Cellvibrio sp. PSBB006: one gene and its partner. Each later gene encodes a partner of the first gene's protein in a complex. Links are inferred from orthologs where the notes say so. Each region holds a gene or a part of one and is shown on either strand. Other genes may lie near its edges. The genes, in order: ssb and sbcB.

Region 1 (9,941 bases):
GCTGCTCCAGAGACTCCCCGACACAAAGGATGGGGATCAATTGTTCACGCTGTACTGCAATGAACTTCTGTGCAACCTGAATATCAGATTCCTGCTGCATCCGGCGGCGTTCGTTATGGCCAACGATGACGTAACGGCACTGCCACTCGGCCAGCATCCGGGCAGAAACTTCACCCGTGTACGCACCACTTTCGTGCTCACTCACACTCTGCGCACCCAGCACAATAGCGGATGGGGCGAGCAACTCCAGTGTGTGTTGAAGGTAGGGGAAGGGTGGACAGACTGCAACTTCAGCCTCGCGCTTACCCTGCCAACCGCTTACTACCTTGGCTAACAGTTCAGCGTTGATGCGCTGGCTGCCATTCATTTTCCAGTTGCCTACAACCAACTGGCGACGCTTGGTGTTATTTGCCTTGTTCAAGCAATACCTCCCCCAAAGCGGGCGCTAATGTTAGCTAAGATGGGTTGAACATACAATCCCATTTTTAACGGCCACGCCCAACTTTCTATCAGTTTATGGTCGAGTCATTCGATTTGTTGCCGATTCAAACCCTTCCTGTTTTGAAGCTTAGTTCAAAACAGTCTCAACCACCGAAGCCAACTCCTGGGCCAACTCTTTGACCTGATTTTTATTTTGCCCTTCTACCATGACGCGCACTACCGGCTCTGTACCGGAGGGACGCAACAATACCCTGCCCGTGCCCGCCAGCCTGCCCTCAATTTGGGCAACGGCACTTTGGATCGTTGCGTCAGCATTAACGTCAATTCGCTTCGCCATATGAACGTTAATCATGGTTTGCGGCAACTTCTGCATACCCTTCTTGGCTTTGTGAAGAGGGACACCCAAGGTGGTAATGGCCAACAATACCTGCAATGCCGCAATAATGCCGTCACCTGTGGTTGTCACATTGCTGCAAACAATATGACCGGAATTTTCACCACCGAGCGACCAACCTTTATCGCGCATCATCTCAATGACATACCGATCTCCTACCTTGGCGCGACCGAAAGGAACACCCAATTCTTTGAGTCCCAATTCAAAGCCAAAGTTACTCATCAGCGTTCCGGCAACCCCGTCACATCCGCCACCGTATTGCTGCTGATGCGCAGCGACGATGTACAGCAGCTCATCGCCATCCACTAATTCGCCTTTATGATCGACGAAAATAACCCGATCACCATCGCCATCAAAGGCAATACCCAGATCCGCACCGACTTCGACAACGTGTTCCTGTAGCGCTTCTGGTTTGGTAGAGCCGCAACTGCGGTTGATGTTGGTCCCGTTAGGCTCAACAAATAATGGGACCACTTTGGCACCCAGCTCGGTAAACACGCTAGGAGCGATGTTGTAGGTCGCGCCGTGGGCACAATCCAGCACAATCTGCAGCCCTTGCAAATTGAACCCCCAGGGCATGGTGCCTTTGCAAAATTCAATATAACGGCCGGATGCATCGGTAATACGCCGCGCCTTGCCCAGACGTTCCGCCGTCACCATGGGCTTTTCCAGCTGTTCTTCAATCAACAATTCGATATCGTCAGGCAGCTTGGTGCCATTGCCACTGAAAAATTTGATGCCGTTGTCGACATAACTGTTGTGGGAGGCGCTGATCACTATCCCGGCCTGGGCCTGAAATGTGCGCGTCAGATAGGCCACACCGGGAGTGGGCATAGGGCCAAGCAATCCGACATCAACTCCCGCATTGATAAGCCCCGCCTGAAGGGCCGATTCAAACATGTAACCGGAGATCCGCGTATCTTTACCGATCAGAATCATATTCGGCCCGGAAAAACGATCCATCAGCACACAGCCCGCCGCCCACCCCAGTTTGAGCATGAAGTCTGGGGTAATGGGAAACTCACCAACCAGACCACGAATGCCGTCGGTGCCAAAATATTTGCGCGTCATAGATGCCAGACTCCGTTCACCTTTATGTTCGGTAAGTATGATGTAGTAGAAAGTGGGGCAGCATTTTACGCAATACTGCAGGTTTTTTTCAGTTATTTTTAATTTGATTGATAGCGGCCATGACGCTCAGCGCATCTACCGTTGCAGCCACATCATGGACACGGATGATGGCTGCTCCGCGCTCAGCCGCCGCCAGCGCCAGCGCCAGACTTCCCGGTAGACGTTCATGAACGTCACGTTTGAGCAGCGCGGCCAACATGGATTTTCGTGAAAGCCCTGCCAGCACGGGATAGCCTAATGCCTGCACTTCCGCCAGCCGGGCCAAGAGTGTGAGATTGTGCTCCAGGGTTTTTCCAAACCCGAATCCCGGATCGAGAATAATTCGTTCAGCGGAAATGCCCGCAACACAGCACGCATCCACCCTAGCCAGAAGAAAATCTTTCACTTCAACGACGACATCATGGTAAGCAGGACGCTCTTGCATATTGCCCGGCTCACCCTGCATATGCATAAGACAGACCGGCAAGCCACTCGCCGCCGCCGCCGCGAGTGCGCCCTCGCGCTGCAATGCGCGTACATCATTGATAATCCCAGCACCAACCGCAGCAGATTCACGGATAACACTGGCGGTACTGGTATCAATCGAAACGATAGCGCCCAATTCACGCACCAGGATTTCTACCACCGGCACCACACGATCCAGTTCCTCCTGCTCAGATACCGGCTTGGCACCTGGGCGGGTCGACTCTCCGCCCACGTCAATCACTTGTGCACCTTCCGCCAGCATCTGCGCACCCTTTTGCACGGCCAGATCCAACGCCAAACGGTTATCGCGATAATAATTGCCACCATCCGAAAAGGAGTCGGGAGTCGTATTGAGAATACCCATGACGACCGGCCTGCTTACATCGAGCCGCCGGGTACCGCAAAGGAGTTGCATCTAGAACCTCGGAAAGCAAAACAAATGAGCTGAGTTTTAATGGCTGCACTATAAAAAAACAACCCCGGAGCAAGCCCGGGGTTATCGTCAGTGAATTTGTGGCAGTTAGTGATCTTTAGCGGGACCGCCAATGGGGCCGGCAGGATTCTCGTCTGAATTCTTTTTACCCTCTCCCGCCGTATCTTTGGGACGCAAATGACCGTTGAAGTCATCATCATGCCAATCCCGTGGTGGGCGGACTTTGCGACGGGCCATCAGATCATCAACCTGTTCAGAGTCGATGGTCTCGTACTCCATCAAGGCATCCTTCATCGCTTCCAGAATATCGCGGTTATCTTCCAGGATTTTTTCCGCACGGGTATAACATTCATCAATAATCCGACGGACTTCCTCATCAATCAATTTGGAGGTTTCATCAGAATACTGCTGGGAAGACATTCCCGGGTAAGCACCTTCATCCTCACCATAATGAAGCGGACCCAACTTGGTCGATAAGCCCCACTTTGTAACCATCCGACGCGCCAGATCAGTAGCACGCTCGATATCATTTGAGGCACCGGTGGTAATCCCGTCGAAGCCTAAAGTCATTTCTTCTGCGATACGGCCACCAAACAAGGTACAGATGCTCGATTCAAGTGAGCGCTTGCTCATGCTGTATTTATCGGCTTCCGGCAAGAATTGGGTCACCCCCAATGCACGCCCCCGCGGAATAATCGTTACCTTATGGACCGGATCGTGCTCCGGTACAAGCCGCGCCACAATCGCGTGACCGGCTTCGTGATAGGCAGTGTTTTCCTTTTCTTTCTCGCTCATCACCATGGTACGACGCTCAGCGCCCATCATGATCTTATCGCGCGCCTTCTCAAAATCCTCCATTGTCACGAGCCGCTTGTTGCCGCGTGCCGCAAACAATGCTGCCTCATTAACCAGGTTAGCTAAATCCGCACCGGAAAAACCCGGTGTACCGCGAGCAATAACCGAGGCGCTTACTCGTTCGTCAATCGGCACTTTACGCATATGAACCTTGAGGATTTGCTCGCGACCACGAATATCCGGCAAACCTACAAATACCTGACGATCAAAACGACCCGGACGTAAAAGAGCACGATCCAGGACATCCGCACGGTTGGTTGCCGCAATGATGATGACACCATCATTGCCTTCAAAACCGTCCATCTCGACCAATAGCTGGTTCAAGGTTTGCTCACGTTCATCATGACCGCCGCCATGGCCACCACCACGATGGCGACCGACAGCATCGATCTCATCAATGAAGATAATGCAGGGAGCCTGTTTCTTGGCCTGGTCGAACATATCGCGCACGCGGGATGCACCCACGCCCACAAACATTTCCACAAAGTCAGAACCGGAAATCGAGAAGAAAGGTACTTTCGCCTCTCCCGCAATAGCCTTTGCCAACAGGGTTTTACCGGTACCCGGTGGGCCGACCATCAGTACGCCGCGCGGAATTTTACCACCCAGACGCTGGAATTTTGACGGGTCACGGAGGTATTCAACCAGTTCCTGCACTTCCTCTTTGGCTTCATCCACACCAGCCACATCGGCAAAGCTGGTCTTGATTTGGTCTTCACCCAGTAAGCGCGCCTTACTCTTACCGAAGCTCATCGGGCCGCCACGGCCACCACCCCCACCTTGCATCTGGCGCATAAAAAACAGAAATACCGCGATGATGATCAGAATAGGGAAGCTGGCGACCAATAATTGGTGCCACAGGCTGGGTTGTTCGATTTCACGGCCTTTAACGGCGACATTATGATTTAACAAGTCGTCTATAAGCTTGGGGTCCTGAATATTAGGACGAATGGTTTTAAAGGGACTGTTGTTGGTGTACAGGCCGTCGATGGTCAGGCCATCAATGGTCACTTCCCGCACGCGATTGTCTTTTACCGCGAGGATGAACTCGGAGTAACTCAAGCTCTCGTTGCTGGAGGTCTTGTTGAAGTTTTCAAACACGCTGAACAGGACCACAGCGATGACCAGCCATAAAATCAGATTTTTTGTCATATCGTTCAAGGACGCTTCCTCAGTCGCACATCAAAAATATTCGCGTTGTTGTACCAGTATAGTGTGGAAGATCAACAGACACACCTAATAGCAAGACGATGATTTGCAAAATTCCGGGCTAATTAACAATAAATTACACAATGTTCCAGCAGGGGGTTTCTCTATTGACGACCGAGAGAGACTTGCCAAAAGCTTTGGCCATCCGCCCGCCAATTGGTTTCACCTATCACCATCAATTGCATTGGTTGGCAGCTGTAATTGTGTCATCCGCTCATAGTGGGGGCCATCCGACGCATTGCAAGCCCAAGGGAAGGAGCCCGGCCCTCATCTAATTAACCCTATCGATAGCTCATGAGCTACAATAACCGGCTTTTTAACCCCCCGGATTTTCTAAGGTAATTGTATGCCCATCAACGCAGATCGCAAAAAGCAATTTCGTACCATTGGCCATCGGCTCAACCCAATTGTGACCGTGGCCGGCAATGGTTTAAGCGAAGGCGTTGTACAGGAGCTGAACCGTGCACTGGATGATCACGAGCTGATTAAAGTTAAACTCGCCATCGCTGATCGAGAAGAGCGCAAGGAAATGGTTGCCCAACTACAGACCTTGCCCCATGTTGAACTGATACAGGAGATAGGCAAAATAGTTTTGCTCTATCGTGCTAATAAGAAGGCCAACCCGAAGCTGTCAAATCTCCATCGCTAATTTACCGATCACCCATATCCCGCTGTCAGTGCGCCCGTGCGCGAATGTTCTCAATATCACGGATCGGGGGCGCGCCAAACATTCTTGAGTATTCGCGGCTGAATTGTGACGGACTTTCATAGCCGACTCGATAGGCCGCATTTGATGCATCTATGGCCTCCGCTAACATCATTCGCCGCGCTTCTAGCAGCCGCAGGCGTTTTTGATACTGCAAAGGACTCATGGCAGTCACCTCCTTAAAATGCGCATGAAATGACGAGGGGCTCATATTGGCGACATCAATCATTTGTGCGATGCCAACAGGCTTGTCGAAATTAAGTTTCAAGAACTCAATGACCTGCGAGATGCGCTGCATATTGCTACCCTGGGCTGCCATCTGGACTATTCGATGCCCATATGGCCCTTTCAATAATCGATAGTAGATTTCACGCTTGATCATGGGTACAAGGAATGGGATATCTTCCGGGGCTTCCAATAATTCAACGAGACGCAAAAGGGAATACTCCAGCGTTACGTCTGCATTACCGACAAACAATCCACGGGCGCTGAGTGCCGGGGGTTCAATATAAGAATTCACTTCCGGAATGAGTTCGCTGATCTCACATAAGTCGAGATCTAACTGAAGACTCAGGTACGGCATCTCTTCACTCGCCAGGACAACCTGCCCGGTTACCGGCAGATCTACAGAAACCACCAGAAACTCCGATGGGCTGTAGCGGTAAACCTCATCGCCCAGCATGACTTCTTTGGCGCCCTGCACAATCAAACAAATAGAAGGTTCATACACCACCGGGATCTTCATGCTCAAGGCGGTAGCCTTGATACATTTCAAACCTGCTATGGCGGTCAGATGAATACCATCACCATCGGAGAATTTATCAATCAGCCGAATCAACTCTGGTTGCCGCCAATTAGTCACCACATTGATTACCTCTATTGCCAGACGATATCGAGATTACAAAAGCCTACAGAGGAAATAAATGACCGGCAAACAGATATGGAGGATTAGGCAATGGTTATGGAGATCCATGCATTAACGAAAGGCCATGCAACCCCTACTCTGACTCCACCAGTTACTACACACCAAGGAGTCAGCTATGAAATACGTTCAAGACAAAGTTATAGTAATCACCGGCGCCAGCAGTGGGATCGGTGAAGCAAGTGCCCGCTTGCTCGCAGAACATGGGGCTAAAGTCGTTCTGGGCGCTCGCCGGACCGAGAGGCTGGAACACATCGCTGCAGAAATCCGTGATCAAGGCGGAGAAGCCGCGTGCATGGCGGTTGACGTGGCAGATCTGGACGCCGTGAAGAGCCTGATCAGTTTTGCGCAGCATACCTTCGGGCGGGTCGACGTTATCTTCAATAATGCCGGTGTTATGCCGCTCTCCCCGCTGAGCGAACTGAAAATAGATGAATGGAATCGCATGATCGACATCAATATTCGCGGCGTTTTGAATGGTATCGCTGCCAGTCTACCCGTCATGCAAGCGCAAGGCGGCGGCCATGTTATCAATACCGCTTCCATCGGTGCCCATGTGGTGGTTCCAACGGGTGCCGTTTACTGCGCCACTAAATATGCTGTCTGGGCAATTTCTGAAGGGCTGCGCCAGGAGTCCAGGGACATCCGCGTCACCACGATTTGTCCCGGCGTTGTGGAGACGGAGTTAGGCCATGACATCAGCGATGAGGCCACTAAAGGTCAACTTAAGGAATGGCGTAAAGCGGCACTGACACCGGACGCTATCGCGCAAGCGGTGCTCTATGCGGTATCACAACCGGACAGTGTAGATGTGAATGAGCTTATCGTGCGGCCAACCATCAGTGCCTTCTAGGCAAGCAGATGTTATAAATTTATTTGAGCCACCAATAAAAAAGCCCTGCTAAGCAGGGCTTTTTTATTTCGAATCCATTAAAACGGAATATCGTCATCAAAGCTGTCAAAACCTGCCGGTGGTTGTTGGGGCGCATTACCCTGCCCAGCCCCGGAGGAGGCATAACCACCACCTTGATTACCGTGTTGAGGTGCTGCTTGCGGGCCACTTGCCGCTGGCTTGGACTGATTATAGTTTTGACCCTGATTGTAACCCTGGCCGTAGTCGCCCCCCATACTGCTACCGGAATTGTCACCGCGGCTATCGAGCATCTGCATCTCATTGGCGACAATTTCGGTGGTGTATCTGTCTGTGCCATCCTGCGCTTGCCATTTACGGGTGCGCAAGGACCCTTCGATATAAACCTTGCTGCCTTTACGCAGATATTCGCCCGCTATTTCACCGAGGCGATTAAAAAATACGACTCTGTGCCACTCAGTACGCTCCTGGGGTTGCCCGGTGTTTTTGTCTTTCCAGGTTTCCGAGGTTGCCACACTGATATTCGTTACCGCGCCACCGGACGGCATATATTTGACTTCCGGGTCCTGACCCACATTACCAATCAGAATTACTTTATTGATGCCACGAGCCATGAAACTTCTCCTCTTGATTTATCGTGTATTCGCCAACGGCGACATTTGCCCTATGAAATTCGGCTGCCACTTTATCACTCGCGACGGCCACAGCGCCAGATTCAAGCCTGGTTTTCCACAATGCCAGTGAGCGCCTGTCGGTCAACCAGACGCGGATCAACCTTGAGGTACACCGTATTTTCAGAGGCGACTACCAACACCTCAGCCACACCCTCTACAGACCGCAATTTCTCCGAGACAATGTGGGGATCCCGGCCTCTCAGTGGAATAAGTACACTGGCCAGGAAACGTGGCGGGCGCATGGACCACGCAACAACCAACCAAGCCAAACCAACCAGGGCAGCGACAGATAAAACTGCTGTCATACCCCAGTGCTGCAATATCCATCCACCAATCGCTCCGCCAGTAAAAACGCCCATTACCTGACTGGTGGCATAGATACCGGTGGCCGTACCCTTGGCTCCTGCCGGCGCAATCTTACTGACCATTGAGGGCAAGGTCGCCTCAAGTAAATTAAATGCAGCAAAAAACAGGAAGACCCCGACCAAAGTTAAAGGAAGATTGGGCGGCACACGCATCAGCATCAATTCCATCAACACCAGTAACGCCACAGCGCCCAAAAAAACCGGTTTAATCTGGCGGCGCTTCTCGGCCACAATGATAAACGGCAACATAACGACAAATGCTGCCGCCAGCAGAGGAAAATACAGCAAGCCATGATAATTGCGCGCGATATTCAATTGCTGCTCAAGGATCAACGGCAACACCATAAAGTTGGCCATCAATACAAAATGTAGCGAAAAGATTCCGAAATTCAGGCGTAATAAATCAGGATTCTTAAAAGTACGCCATAACAAAGCTGGCACTGCGCCGGCCTCACGCTGCCGTCGCGGCGCACTCACGGCCGGAACAGCCTTGAACAGGATGAAAATACCCACAACACCCAATATCGCCGTCAACCAAAAGATACTGGACACACCTGCCCATGCCGCCATCAAGGGGCCGACCGTCAGTGCAATCGAAAAGGAAACACCGATGGATGCACCAATAGTCGCCATTGCTTTGGTGCGGTTTTCCTCAGAGGTCAGATCGGTCAGCAATGCCATCACAGCCGCCGATACAGCTCCACCGCCCTGAAGGAACCGGCCAATGATTAATTCCATTACCGTTTCGGCTTGAGCAGCAATAACGCTCCCCAAAACAAAGATGATAAAGCCGGCAAGAATCACCGGTTTGCGGCCAATGCGATCAGACAAGACACCAAAGGGGATTTGCAGCAGAGCTTGGCTAAAGCCGTACGCGCCCAACGCCAGCCCTAAAAGGAACGGCGTACTACCACTGTAGTCAGAGCTGTACAACGCGAGGACCGGCAACAACATAAACAGACCGAACATGCGGAATGAGTAAAGTGCAGCCAGAGAAATAACGACGCGACGCTCAAAGGGAACCGGAGTTATTTGCACGGATAGTGATGCCCAAAGAAAAGAGGCGATTCTAGCAAGAGCGATGAGCGAGAGGCCAGCCAAATACGCGATTCCCGACCTTATCCACAGAAACACCTCTCCTGACAACTTTTGACAAGAGATTTCCGTATAATTGAACGCTTTGTCTTTCTTTCACCAGAGCAGATGTAAGGTGGTTAATGGATACGATTATCGTAAGGGGTGCTCGCACCCACAATCTCAAGAACATTGATCTGGATATACCGCGCGACAAGCTGGTGGTCATCACCGGCCCCTCCGGCTCAGGAAAATCCTCCCTCGCATTTGACACCCTCTACGCGGAAGGCCAACGCCGCTATGTCGAGTCGCTGTCTACTTATGCGCGTCAATTTTTATCCATGATGGAAAAGCCCGATGTCGACCATGTGGAGGGGTTGAGCCCGGCGATCTCCATCGAA
Region 2 (10,034 bases), 230 kb from region 1 along the record:
AAAAACTGCAAGAGCGCGTTGCCAAACTGGCTGGCGGTGTTGCGGTAATCAAAGTCGGTGCCGCTACTGAAATTGAAATGAAAGAGAAGAAGGCGCGCGTGGAAGATGCTCTGCACGCTACCCGTGCTGCGGTAGAGGAAGGCGTGGTTCCCGGCGGTGGTACTGCGTTGATTCGCGCCGTTGCTGCTATTGCAGACCTCAAAGGCGACAACGAAGATCAAAACGCCGGTATCGGTATTGCCCGTCGTGCGATGGAAGCGCCTTTGCGTCAAATCGTCGCCAACGCCGGTGATGAGCCTTCTGTGGTGGCTGACAAGGTTAAACAAGGCAGCGGTAACTTCGGTTTCAACGCGGCGACTGGTGAATACGGCGATATGCTGGAGATGGGTATTCTCGACCCGGCTAAAGTGACCCGTACTGCACTGCAAGCAGCCGGTTCAATCGCTGGTTTGATGATTACTACCGAAGCCATGATCGCTGACCTGCCGGAAGACAATAAGCCTGCTGCACCAGATATGGGTGGCATGGGCGGAATGGGTGGCATGGGCGGCATGATGTAATTTGCCCATGAGCATTAATTCGCTGTCTTCTGCCGTGAGTGCTGTGTCATACAAACCCGTATGGACTGGCATTAACGAGCAACAGAAGTGAGTTATACTGGCGGCCCTTCGGGGCCGCTTTCGTTTCCAGAAAAATTCTAACAGCCAGCAGGCTTTACGCCCTTTGTAAACTGGCGCTTTGCGACATTCGTGTGCTTGGCCAATCGCTAAGTGAAATTTTGAGATTACGTCTTCTTAAGGAGAATGATTATGGCTTTTGAATTACCTGCACTTCCTTACGCAAAAGATGCCTTGGCTCCGCACATCTCTGCCGAGACCCTGGAATACCATTACGGTAAACACCACAAAACCTACGTGGACAAGTTGAATGGCTTGGTTCCCGGTACCGAGTACGAAGGCAAGAGCCTGGAAGACATCATCAAGACTTCTTCCGGTGGCGTATTCAACAACGCTGCACAAATATGGAACCACACCTTCTATTGGAATTGCCTGAGCCCTAATGGCGGCGGCGAAGCCACCGGTGCCGTAGCTGAAGCCATCAACAAGGCATTTGGCTCCTTCGATAAGTTCAAGGAAGAGTTCACCAACTCGGCTATCAATAATTTTGGTTCTGCCTGGACCTGGTTGGTAAAGAAAGCCGATGGCAGTGTAGCTATCGTTAACACCAGCAATGCGCAAACTCCGCTGACAGACGCTTCTGTCAAAGCCATCCTGACAGTGGATGTGTGGGAGCATGCGTACTACATTGACTATCGCAATTCTCGTCCCAATTACCTGAATGCTTTCTGGTCTTTGGTTAACTGGGAATTTGTTAACGCCAAATACGCTGAATAAGCGTTTCGGGTGTGATAAAAAATCAGGCTTTCGGGCCTGATTTTTTTTGCAACCAGACTGTGTCGTCAGTGTCTTACGGCGGTAAATATAGGGTATTACCAGTTAACATCCTGATATGTAATTTGTCGTTCAACTTTTTTTCCCCCGCCATACCTGCTATAAAATGCAGCCTTTATTTGGCTTGCTGCTATTGGCGGGCTTCATCATCAGTTTCCCCCGGGTAATCGCAGATTATGGAACGTAAAGAACCAACCTTGTCTGGTCATGCCTCTGTACCCGAGCGCGATGAACCTATCACGCGCCGTGCAGCGGTAGATACCTCTCGACCCTCTCGCCCACAGACGCCTGCGGCTCCCGCGCCAGCTCCGTCATCAGGCACCAGTCCACTAGCAATCATCGCGCTCTTGCTGGCATTGGCTGGTGTGGCTATCGGGGGCTTCTTTGGTTGGAAATTAACGGAGGCCCAGGCTCTGCTGCAGCAGGCTGAGGCCCGTATTGCTGATCTGGAAGGGCGTTTGAGCGTAACCTCGGACGAATCCAGCCAATCGCTTACGCAGGTGGATGCCAAGCTTAAGTGGGTAGACTCAGAGATCCGCAAATTGTGGGGTATTTCGAATGATGTAAACCGCAAGGCGATTGCCGCCAATAAAGAAAATATCGCCAGTCTGGCCAAAGAGTTGGCCGCTGCCAAAAAAGATGCGAGTGAAGCCAACGCCACGGCAGCTAGCCTCAATACGCAGTTGGCGGCCAATAAAGCGGCAGTTGACGATGCCATAGCCAAGATTGATTCAGCCGTCCTCAGCATTGCAGAGCAGGGCAAGCGTTTGCAGGATTTTACCGAACAGGTTGACCGGGTAGACGGCCAGCTGAGTTCGTTGCAGGCACTGCAGCAAAAGGTTCGTACCAACGAGGAGGCTATCGCGGCTATCGACGCTTACCGTCGCACGATCAATCGCGATATCCTGGAGCTCAAGCAGCGCATCGGCGCGGCCCCCGCGAACTGATCAGCAAGCAGAAAATCCTTATGAGAGGCCGGAAAATTCACGTTTTCCGGCCTTTTTTATGGTGCATGGACGGATACCTTGCTACATCATTCTGTTTATGTTGGTGTAGAATTGCCGCCCGAATTCCATCCCAAAAAGCCCTCAGAGCTTCAACCTGCCGCGTTGAGTTGATATCGAGCTCACGCACACAGTTAACAGAGAAACTGCTATGCCAACCGTGATTCGTCAGCAAGACCTGATCGACAGCGTTGCCGATGCGCTGCAATTCATCTCTTATTATCACCCCGTCGATTTTATCCAGGCCGTTCATCAGGCCTATGAACGCGAAGCGAACCAAGCCGCCAAAGACGCTATGGCGCAAATCCTGATCAATTCCCGTATGTGCGCCATCGGCCATCGCCCGATTTGCCAGGACACAGGTATCGTTACCGTTTTCGTGACTGTGGGTATGGATGTGCAATGGGATGCGCAAATGAGTCTGACCGACATGGTCAACGAAGGTGTGCGCCGCGCCTATATGCAACCCGATAACGTTTTACGTGCCTCCATTCTGGCGGACCCGGACGGCGCTCGTAAAAATACCGGCGACAATACCCCGGCAGTGATCCACTACAACATCGTCCCCGGCAACACAGTAGATGTGCACGTAGCGGCCAAGGGCGGCGGTTCTGAAGCCAAGACCAAATTCGCGATGCTCAATCCCTCGGATTCAGTCGTGGATTGGGTGTTGGAGATGGTGCCCAAGATGGGCGCTGGCTGGTGCCCGCCGGGTATGCTCGGTATCGGTATTGGCGGCACGGCGGAAAAAGCGATGTTGCTGGCCAAAGAAGCGCTGCTTGATCCGGTGGATATCCAGGCGCTACAGGCGCGCGGTGCCAGCAATCGCGCGGAAGAGTTGCGCATTGAGCTCTATGACAAGGTGAATCGCCTCGGTATCGGCGCCCAGGGCCTGGGTGGTTTAACCACGGTGCTGGATGTGAAGGTCAAGGATTACCCGACCCATGCCGCCAACAAAGCCGTCGCCATCATCCCCAACTGCGCCGCTACCCGTCACGCGCATTTCACACTGGATGGCTCAGGTCCGGCATTGCAAACCCCGCCGTCGCTGGAAGATTATCCGGACATTTCCTGGGAAGTCGGCGAGGGTGTGCGTCGCGTTAACCTGGATACCCTAACTCCGGAAGAGGTGCAAACCTGGAAAACCGGCGAGACGATCTTGCTGTCTGGCAAGATGCTGACCGGTCGCGATGCCGCCCATAAGAAGATGACTGACTTGTTGGCGAAAGGCGAACCCTTGCCGGTGGACCTGAAAGGCCGCTTTATCTATTACGTTGGCCCGGTTGATCCGGTGCGTGATGAAGTTGTTGGGCCGGCGGGCCCCACTACCGCTACGCGGATGGACAAATTCACCCGCACCATGCTGGAAAAAACCGGCTTGCTGGGCATGATCGGCAAATCGGAACGCGGCCCCGCCGCCATTGATGCCATTCGCGATCATCAATCGGTGTATCTGATGGCTGTGGGTGGTGCTGCCTATCTGGTGGCCCAGGCGATCAAATCCTCCAAAGTACTGGGCTTTCCGGAACTGGGTATGGAGGCCATCTACGAGTTTGACGTTAAGGATATGCCAGTGACGGTTGCGGTGGATTCCCGGGGTGAATCGGTACACATTACCGGCCCGCAGGTCTGGAAAGCGAAGATCGAAGAGGGTGTGGTCAATATCGTATAAGGCATCAAACTTTCCCAATGCATAAAAAAGCCGGATTTTATTCCGGCTTTTTTATGCCACTGCTGATTCTACCGCTATACCAAACTCTTTCAGGGGTATGCAGTCCAACCCAAGGCATCTGTCACTGCAAACATCATGAATACCTAACGAAAGGGGGCTTCAATGAATTCGACTTCCCATAAACCGATCGCCGATGAAATCTGCGAAGCCTGTCGCGCCGATGCGCCACGCCTGACGGAAAAAGAAATCCATGATCTGCAAGAGGAAATCCCGCAGTGGCAGGTTATTCGGCGAGAGGACATTCCGCTGTTGGTGCGTGAATACACCTTTAAAAATTTCTTCCAGGCGTTGGCGTTCACCAATTTGGTGGGGCGTCTTGCGGAAAGTATGAATCACCACCCGGCCCTATTGACGGAATGGGGCAATGTTCGTGTTGAATGGTGGACGCACAAGATCAAAGGCTTGCATCGAAATGATTTTGTGATGGCAGCCAAGACAGAGCGTTTGTATGAAGCGCGGGATTGGGAAAAATAAATGCCCGTCATTAATCACGGGCATTTATTCAGAAGCGTATTAAATCAATACACCCGATACTGCTCAGGCACTTGATCAACAGAGCTGATCGGCTCCATCAAGTTGCGCACCCGGCCGTCGTGGATACCGTAGATCCAACCGTGAATGGTCAGTTCCTGCCCGCGTTTCCAGGCATTTTGAATAATATTGGTATGCGATACATTCGCTACCTGCTGCTTGACGTTTAGCTCACATAATTGATTGAGCTGTTCAGTGGGATCACCGATACCGTCGATCAATTCCTTATGGGTGTAATACACGTCGCGGATAGCGCGCACCCAATAATCCACCAATCCCAACTGGCGTCCTTCCAGAGCGGCTTTCACACCACCGCAGCCGTAGTGACCGGTGACCATGATGTGTTTCACCTTGAGGAACTCCACCGCAAACTGCATAACGGACATGCAGTTCAAATCCGTGTGGATCACAATGTTGGCCACATTGCGGTGCACGAAGAGTTCACCGGGCATGAGATCAACAATTTCGTTGGCGGGGACGCGGCTGTCGGAACAACCTATCCATAGATACTCAGGGGCTTGTTGTTTGGCGAGGGCTTCAAAGAAACCGGGTTGTTCTTTCTGGATTTTTTCCGCCCAGCGGGCGTTGTTTTCGAAAAGATGGTTCAAATCAGTCATGGCAATCTCTGTCAGCTGTTAACCCGGGCCGCAGTATATGCAATTGCTTTTGCGTGACCAAGCACTTCGGGTTTTTATTTTGGGCTGGAATGTTACAGTGGCGCCATCGAAGGAACAGGAGCCGGGGCCACGTGAATACTAACAACCCATCGAAAACCCAGTCCAACACCCTCTACTGGCATGACTATGAAACCTGGGGTGAAGTGCCTGCCCGGGATCGCCCGTCGCAGTTTGCGGGAGTGCGCACCGATGAGGACCTCAATATCATCGGCGAGCCGCTGATGCTCTACTGCCAACCGGCGCCGGATTGCCTGCCCAAGCCCGATGCCTGCCTGATCACCGGACTGACGCCGCAAGTCGCTCTGGAGAAAGGCGTGCCGGAGCATCAATTCGTTGCTGCCATCGCCGCCGAGTTGGGTGAACCGGGTACCTGCGGCGTGGGTTATAACTCGATTCGCTTCGACGATGAAGTCACGCGCTACGCGCTCTACCGCAATTTCTATGATCCCTATGAGCGCGAGTGGCGCAACGGCAATTCGCGCTGGGACATCATCGATATGGTGCGCATGACCCGCGCCCTGCGGCCCGAGGGTATCCAGTGGCCCGATTACGAGGATGGCCGCCCGTGTTTTCGGCTGGAGATGCTGACCGCTGCCAATAATCTGAACCATGAAGCGGCCCACGATGCGCTCTCCGACGTGCTCGCTACCATCGCTATCGCTCGTCTGATCAAGGAAAAGCAGCCGAAACTCTATGACTACGCTTATCGGCTGCGCGATAAACGCTTTGCCGGCAACCTTATCAACATTGATGAGTGCAAACCGATACTGCACATTTCGTCCAAATTTCCCAATGAAAACGGCAACGCGGCGCTGGTGGTGCCCCTGGCATTCCATCCGACAAACAAAAACAGCGTTATCGTGTTCAACCTGGCATCTGACCCGAGTGATTTGCTGCGTCTGCCGGTTGATGCCTTGCGGCGACGGTTGTTTGTCCGCCGTGAAGACCTGGCAGAGGGTGAGGAGCGGTTGGCATTAAAGGAAGTCCACCTCAACAAGACGCCCATGCTGTTGCCCCCTAATATGCTGGATGAAGCCACAGCACAGCGTCTGGGACTTGATCGCGGTGCAAACGAACGCCATTGGCAAGTACTCGTTAACCTGACGCTCCAGGAACAGCAGGCGCTACGTGGCAAGTTAATGGCGTTATATGGCGAACAGGTATTTGCCGAGCAGAGCGATCCGGAGCAGATGCTCTACAGCGGTGGTTTTTTTGATGACCATGACAAACGCCTGATGCAGAAGATTCGCGCTATGTCAGCGCAAGATCTGGCCACAGCAAGTTTGCCCTTCAAAGACACGCGATTAGCGGAACTGTTATTTCGCTATCGCGCGCGCAATTTCCCTTCCAGTTTGAACCCCACAGAGTCACAACGCTGGCGTGAGTTTTGTCGCTGGCGCCTCACCAATCCCGAGGCTGGAGCCGGTATCGTGTGGGACCAATTCCAGCAACGTATGGCAGAGCTGTCGGCAGAGGAGCTGACGACGTCCCAGCGGCAGCTGCTAAAGGATTTGGCGAACTATGCCGATAGCCTGATCAAACGTGTTCAGTAGGTGCCAAGCGCACATTCAGTAAACCATCATGCTGTAGACAAAAAGACGGTAAATTTTTGCTGGCACATTAATCTTCATGCAAAAGCTTTGCTATGCTGAATAAAAGCCCCGCGTTTTTAGTGATAAAAATTATGTTTAAAAGGATTTGTTCTAATAAGGGCAAAACTTTTACCAAAATAGACTATTAATTAAATAACCGGTCCACCAGACCGGCACCCATAAAAGTCAAAACAACATAATAATCAGCCGCTCATGACTAACGAGAGGCTTCTAAAGCGCACTGTTGGAGGCTGTATGTCAGCAAGATGGTCATTAAGAAAAAAAATAAGTGCCTCGGTAGCGGTATCCCTTGTTCTTGTTGGCTGCGCTGTTGCCTGGTTGTCCTACTCCTCCGCCATGACACAGATGGAAGCCAACATCGCCCAACAGGTGAAAGGCATCTCAGCCACCTTTACCAAGTACGTCGGTGACTGGTTTGCTGCCAAAGGTAAAGCGTTGGAAAGTTTTCCCGCCGAGGCGGATGAAAGTCGCTACAACGCGCACCTGGTGCAGTTACGTATCTCGGCCGATGTCGACAATGTCTTCCTCGCCTTTGCTGACGGTTCACTGGTGAATGCCAACAACCTGCAAATGGCGGCGGACAACAGTGACCCCCGTGTGTGGAGTTGGTACATCAACGCCACCAAAAATCCCCGCAAAACCGTCGTGGAAAATCCCTCGGTGGCATCCGCCACCGGTAAAAATGTCGTGTCCCTTGGACGCGCGGTGTTGAACCCGGATGGCAGCATCAAGGGTATCCTGGGGGTGGACGTAGTGCTTGATAATATCGTGCAGCAATTGCGCGATATTGAATTACCCGGCGATGGTGAAATGTTTATTGCCACCCGTAAAAACACCGTCTTCGCCCACCGCGATCAAAGCCTGTTAAACAAACCCCTGACCGATGTTGCGCCGGAGCTGACCCAATCGACAGTAGAAAAATTATTACAAGGCCAACAAGCCTCTACTCTGATTACCGTTGATGGACGCACCAAACAAATCTTCGCCGACCCGGTTGCTGACTCTGATCTGGTACTGGTGATGTTGTTGGATCGTGAAGCGCTGGTGGGTCCGGTGCAATCCACATTGATTGGTCAAATGATGGCGACCTTGTTATTGCTGGTGGCGACGTTGATTGGCATCAATTGGCTTAACGGGCGTTTACTGCAGCCGCTACATAACGTTTCGGATTCTCTCTCTGAAATTGCGTCCGGTGATGGGGATTTGTCGCGTCGGTTACCAGTGACCTCGAACGATGAAGTAGGGCAATTAGCGGCGAACTTCAATTTGTTTGTCGATCACATGCACGACTTGGTCGAACACATTCGCGGCCAGGCCAATGAGCTGCGCGATAACGCGCGCTCAACAGCGGAGCGTGCGGTGCACTCAGTGCGTGAACTGGGCATGCAGCAGGAACAGATTGGTATGGTGACCGAGTCCATGACCGAAATGACCAATGCGACCCAGGAAATTGCGCATCACGCGGAACGCACGGCCACCTCGGTTGATGAATCGGTGTCCAGCGCTGAACACGGAAAAACCCAGGTGGATAAAACCCGCGACTCGATTTTTGTGTTGGCAGAAAAGGTGGAGCAGGCAGGTAGTGTTATTTCGAATTTGAACGAGCACGCACAAAAAATCAGCGGCATTCTTGCCACGATACAAGGCATTGCCGAACAAACCAATTTGCTCGCATTGAACGCGGCCATTGAAGCCGCGCGCGCCGGTGAACCGGGGCGCGGTTTTGCAGTGGTTGCCGATGAGGTGCGGGTATTGTCGCAACGCACGCATGCCAGTACCGAAGAGATTCAGTCGATGATTTCGTCACTGCAAGCAACAGCGCAGAACGCGGTGTCGATCATGGATGACAGTCGTAAGCTGGCGACAGGCAGTGTGACCAATGCGGACAATGCATCGCAATCGCTTAATAAAATTAATGAGGCTGTCGGTGTGATCAGTAGTATGGCTTCGCAGATCGCTACAGCGGCGGAGGAGCAAAGTCATGTGGTGCAGGAGGTGCTTAAGAATATGACGGCGATCAAGCATGTAGCGGATGGTCTGGCGACGGATGCGCAATCCGGCGAGGCGCGGGCGAAGGTGTTGGAGGATCACTCGCGTGCATTGAGTGATAAAGTGGCTACTTTTACGTTGTGAGATTTTAATGATTTTCATACGGGTGCTTCGAAAGTCGTTTGTTGTTAGCCTGTGTATTTAGAAAACGCATACATACATCCTTGTAGCTCCCTCAAGTCATCCCTGACTTGAGGGTTTCTAAATACACAGGCTAACAACAAACTTGTATTGTGCGAATATCTGTCCCTTTCCTGCAATATCCCTGTCACCAAACCACGCTATAAATGCCCCTTTTCTTTTGGATAGGGGCGAGCAGATGATCACCACGGCGAAACAGGGGCGCGGCCCCAAGCACTTCAATGTCACCTTGGTGGATCGGTTGTGGAATTTAAAGCGCCTGTGCGAGAGCGAATTCAAGCTGCATATTCCGCTAAATATGGTGCTTAAAGACGAGGCCTATCGCGAAGAGTTGCTGGAGAAAGCGCTCAAATTAAATCATGAAGAGCTAACTAACCTGGTGTGGGAAATTCGCCAGCTGGAGGATGACCAGGTCTCTGCTGAGGGGGTTGGTCGTGGTAAGAGTCTGCAAGTCAAAGAAAAGAAAAAGTATTGGTTAAAATTAACACCGTTGGCCAGCGTAGCCGTGGGGCTGGTGGTGTTTCTGGCGGGTTTTTTGTTTCGTTCGGTGATGCCTGGTGGCGACGGTATTCACTGGTTGGCGCAATCAGCAGTGGCACAAAAAAATTCCGCACCGACGACGGTTCAGCCAACGCCGGTCGTTGCATCGAATCAACCTTTGTTTCGTCTGCACGGTTCCAATACCGTCGGTGAGAAGCTGGCACCGCGCCTGGTTTCTGCTTATTTGACGGAGAAGGGGGCTACCGCGATTAAGACAGAAGTCGGTGATAATCCGGTAGAGAAAATAGTTAGCGGTTTGCTTGAGGGTAAAAAAGTATTTGTAGAAATTCATGCGC

What was found.
Region 2: the proteins of ssb (region 1) and sbcB are in contact, whole or in part, in a crystal structure (PDB 3C94), measured with the Escherichia coli proteins. The link is inferred for Cellvibrio sp. PSBB006 from one-to-one orthologs.

The regions. Positions count from the first base shown.
Region 1 is NZ_CP021382.1:2,170,466-2,180,406, forward strand. The notes cover bases 6,265-9,116. They hold ssb (single-stranded DNA-binding protein), read right to left. Parts: upstream 8,042-9,116; coding sequence 7,487-8,041; downstream 6,265-7,486. Other genes in these bases: CBR65_RS08960 (AraC family transcriptional regulator), read right to left, coding at 6,265-6,499; CBR65_RS08965 (SDR family oxidoreductase), read left to right, coding at 6,675-7,409; CBR65_RS08975 (MFS transporter), read right to left, coding at 8,143-9,116. Also shown: tpiA (triose-phosphate isomerase), read right to left, coding at 1-421; glmM (phosphoglucosamine mutase), read right to left, coding at 569-1,906; folP (dihydropteroate synthase), read right to left, coding at 1,995-2,846; ATP-dependent zinc metalloprotease FtsH, read right to left, coding at 2,952-4,871; CBR65_RS08955 (YhbY family RNA-binding protein), read left to right, coding at 5,275-5,577; more of CBR65_RS08960, read right to left, coding at 5,603-6,264; more of CBR65_RS08975, read right to left, coding at 9,117-9,504; excinuclease ABC subunit UvrA, read left to right, coding at 9,684-9,941. UniProt on the Escherichia coli protein: Plays an important role in DNA replication, recombination and repair. Binds to ssDNA and to an array of partner proteins to recruit them to their sites of action during DNA metabolism. Acts as a sliding platform that migrates on DNA via reptation.
Region 2 is NZ_CP021382.1:1,949,182-1,959,215, reverse strand. Bases 4,763-7,707 are described here. They hold sbcB (exodeoxyribonuclease I), read left to right. Parts: upstream 4,763-5,466; coding sequence 5,467-6,948; downstream 6,949-7,707. Other genes in these bases: CBR65_RS08065 (methyl-accepting chemotaxis protein), read left to right, coding at 7,243-7,707; can (carbonate dehydratase), read right to left, coding at 4,763-5,335. Also shown: groL (chaperonin GroEL), read left to right, coding at 1-560; sodB (superoxide dismutase [Fe]), read left to right, coding at 810-1,394; CBR65_RS08090 (hypothetical protein), read left to right, coding at 1,628-2,398; CBR65_RS08085 (fumarate hydratase), read left to right, coding at 2,607-4,127; CBR65_RS08080 (4a-hydroxytetrahydrobiopterin dehydratase), read left to right, coding at 4,290-4,661; more of can, read right to left, coding at 4,706-4,762; more of CBR65_RS08065, read left to right, coding at 7,708-9,141; CBR65_RS08060 (substrate-binding domain-containing protein), read left to right, coding at 9,377-10,034. UniProt on the Escherichia coli protein: Degrades single-stranded DNA (ssDNA) in a highly processive manner.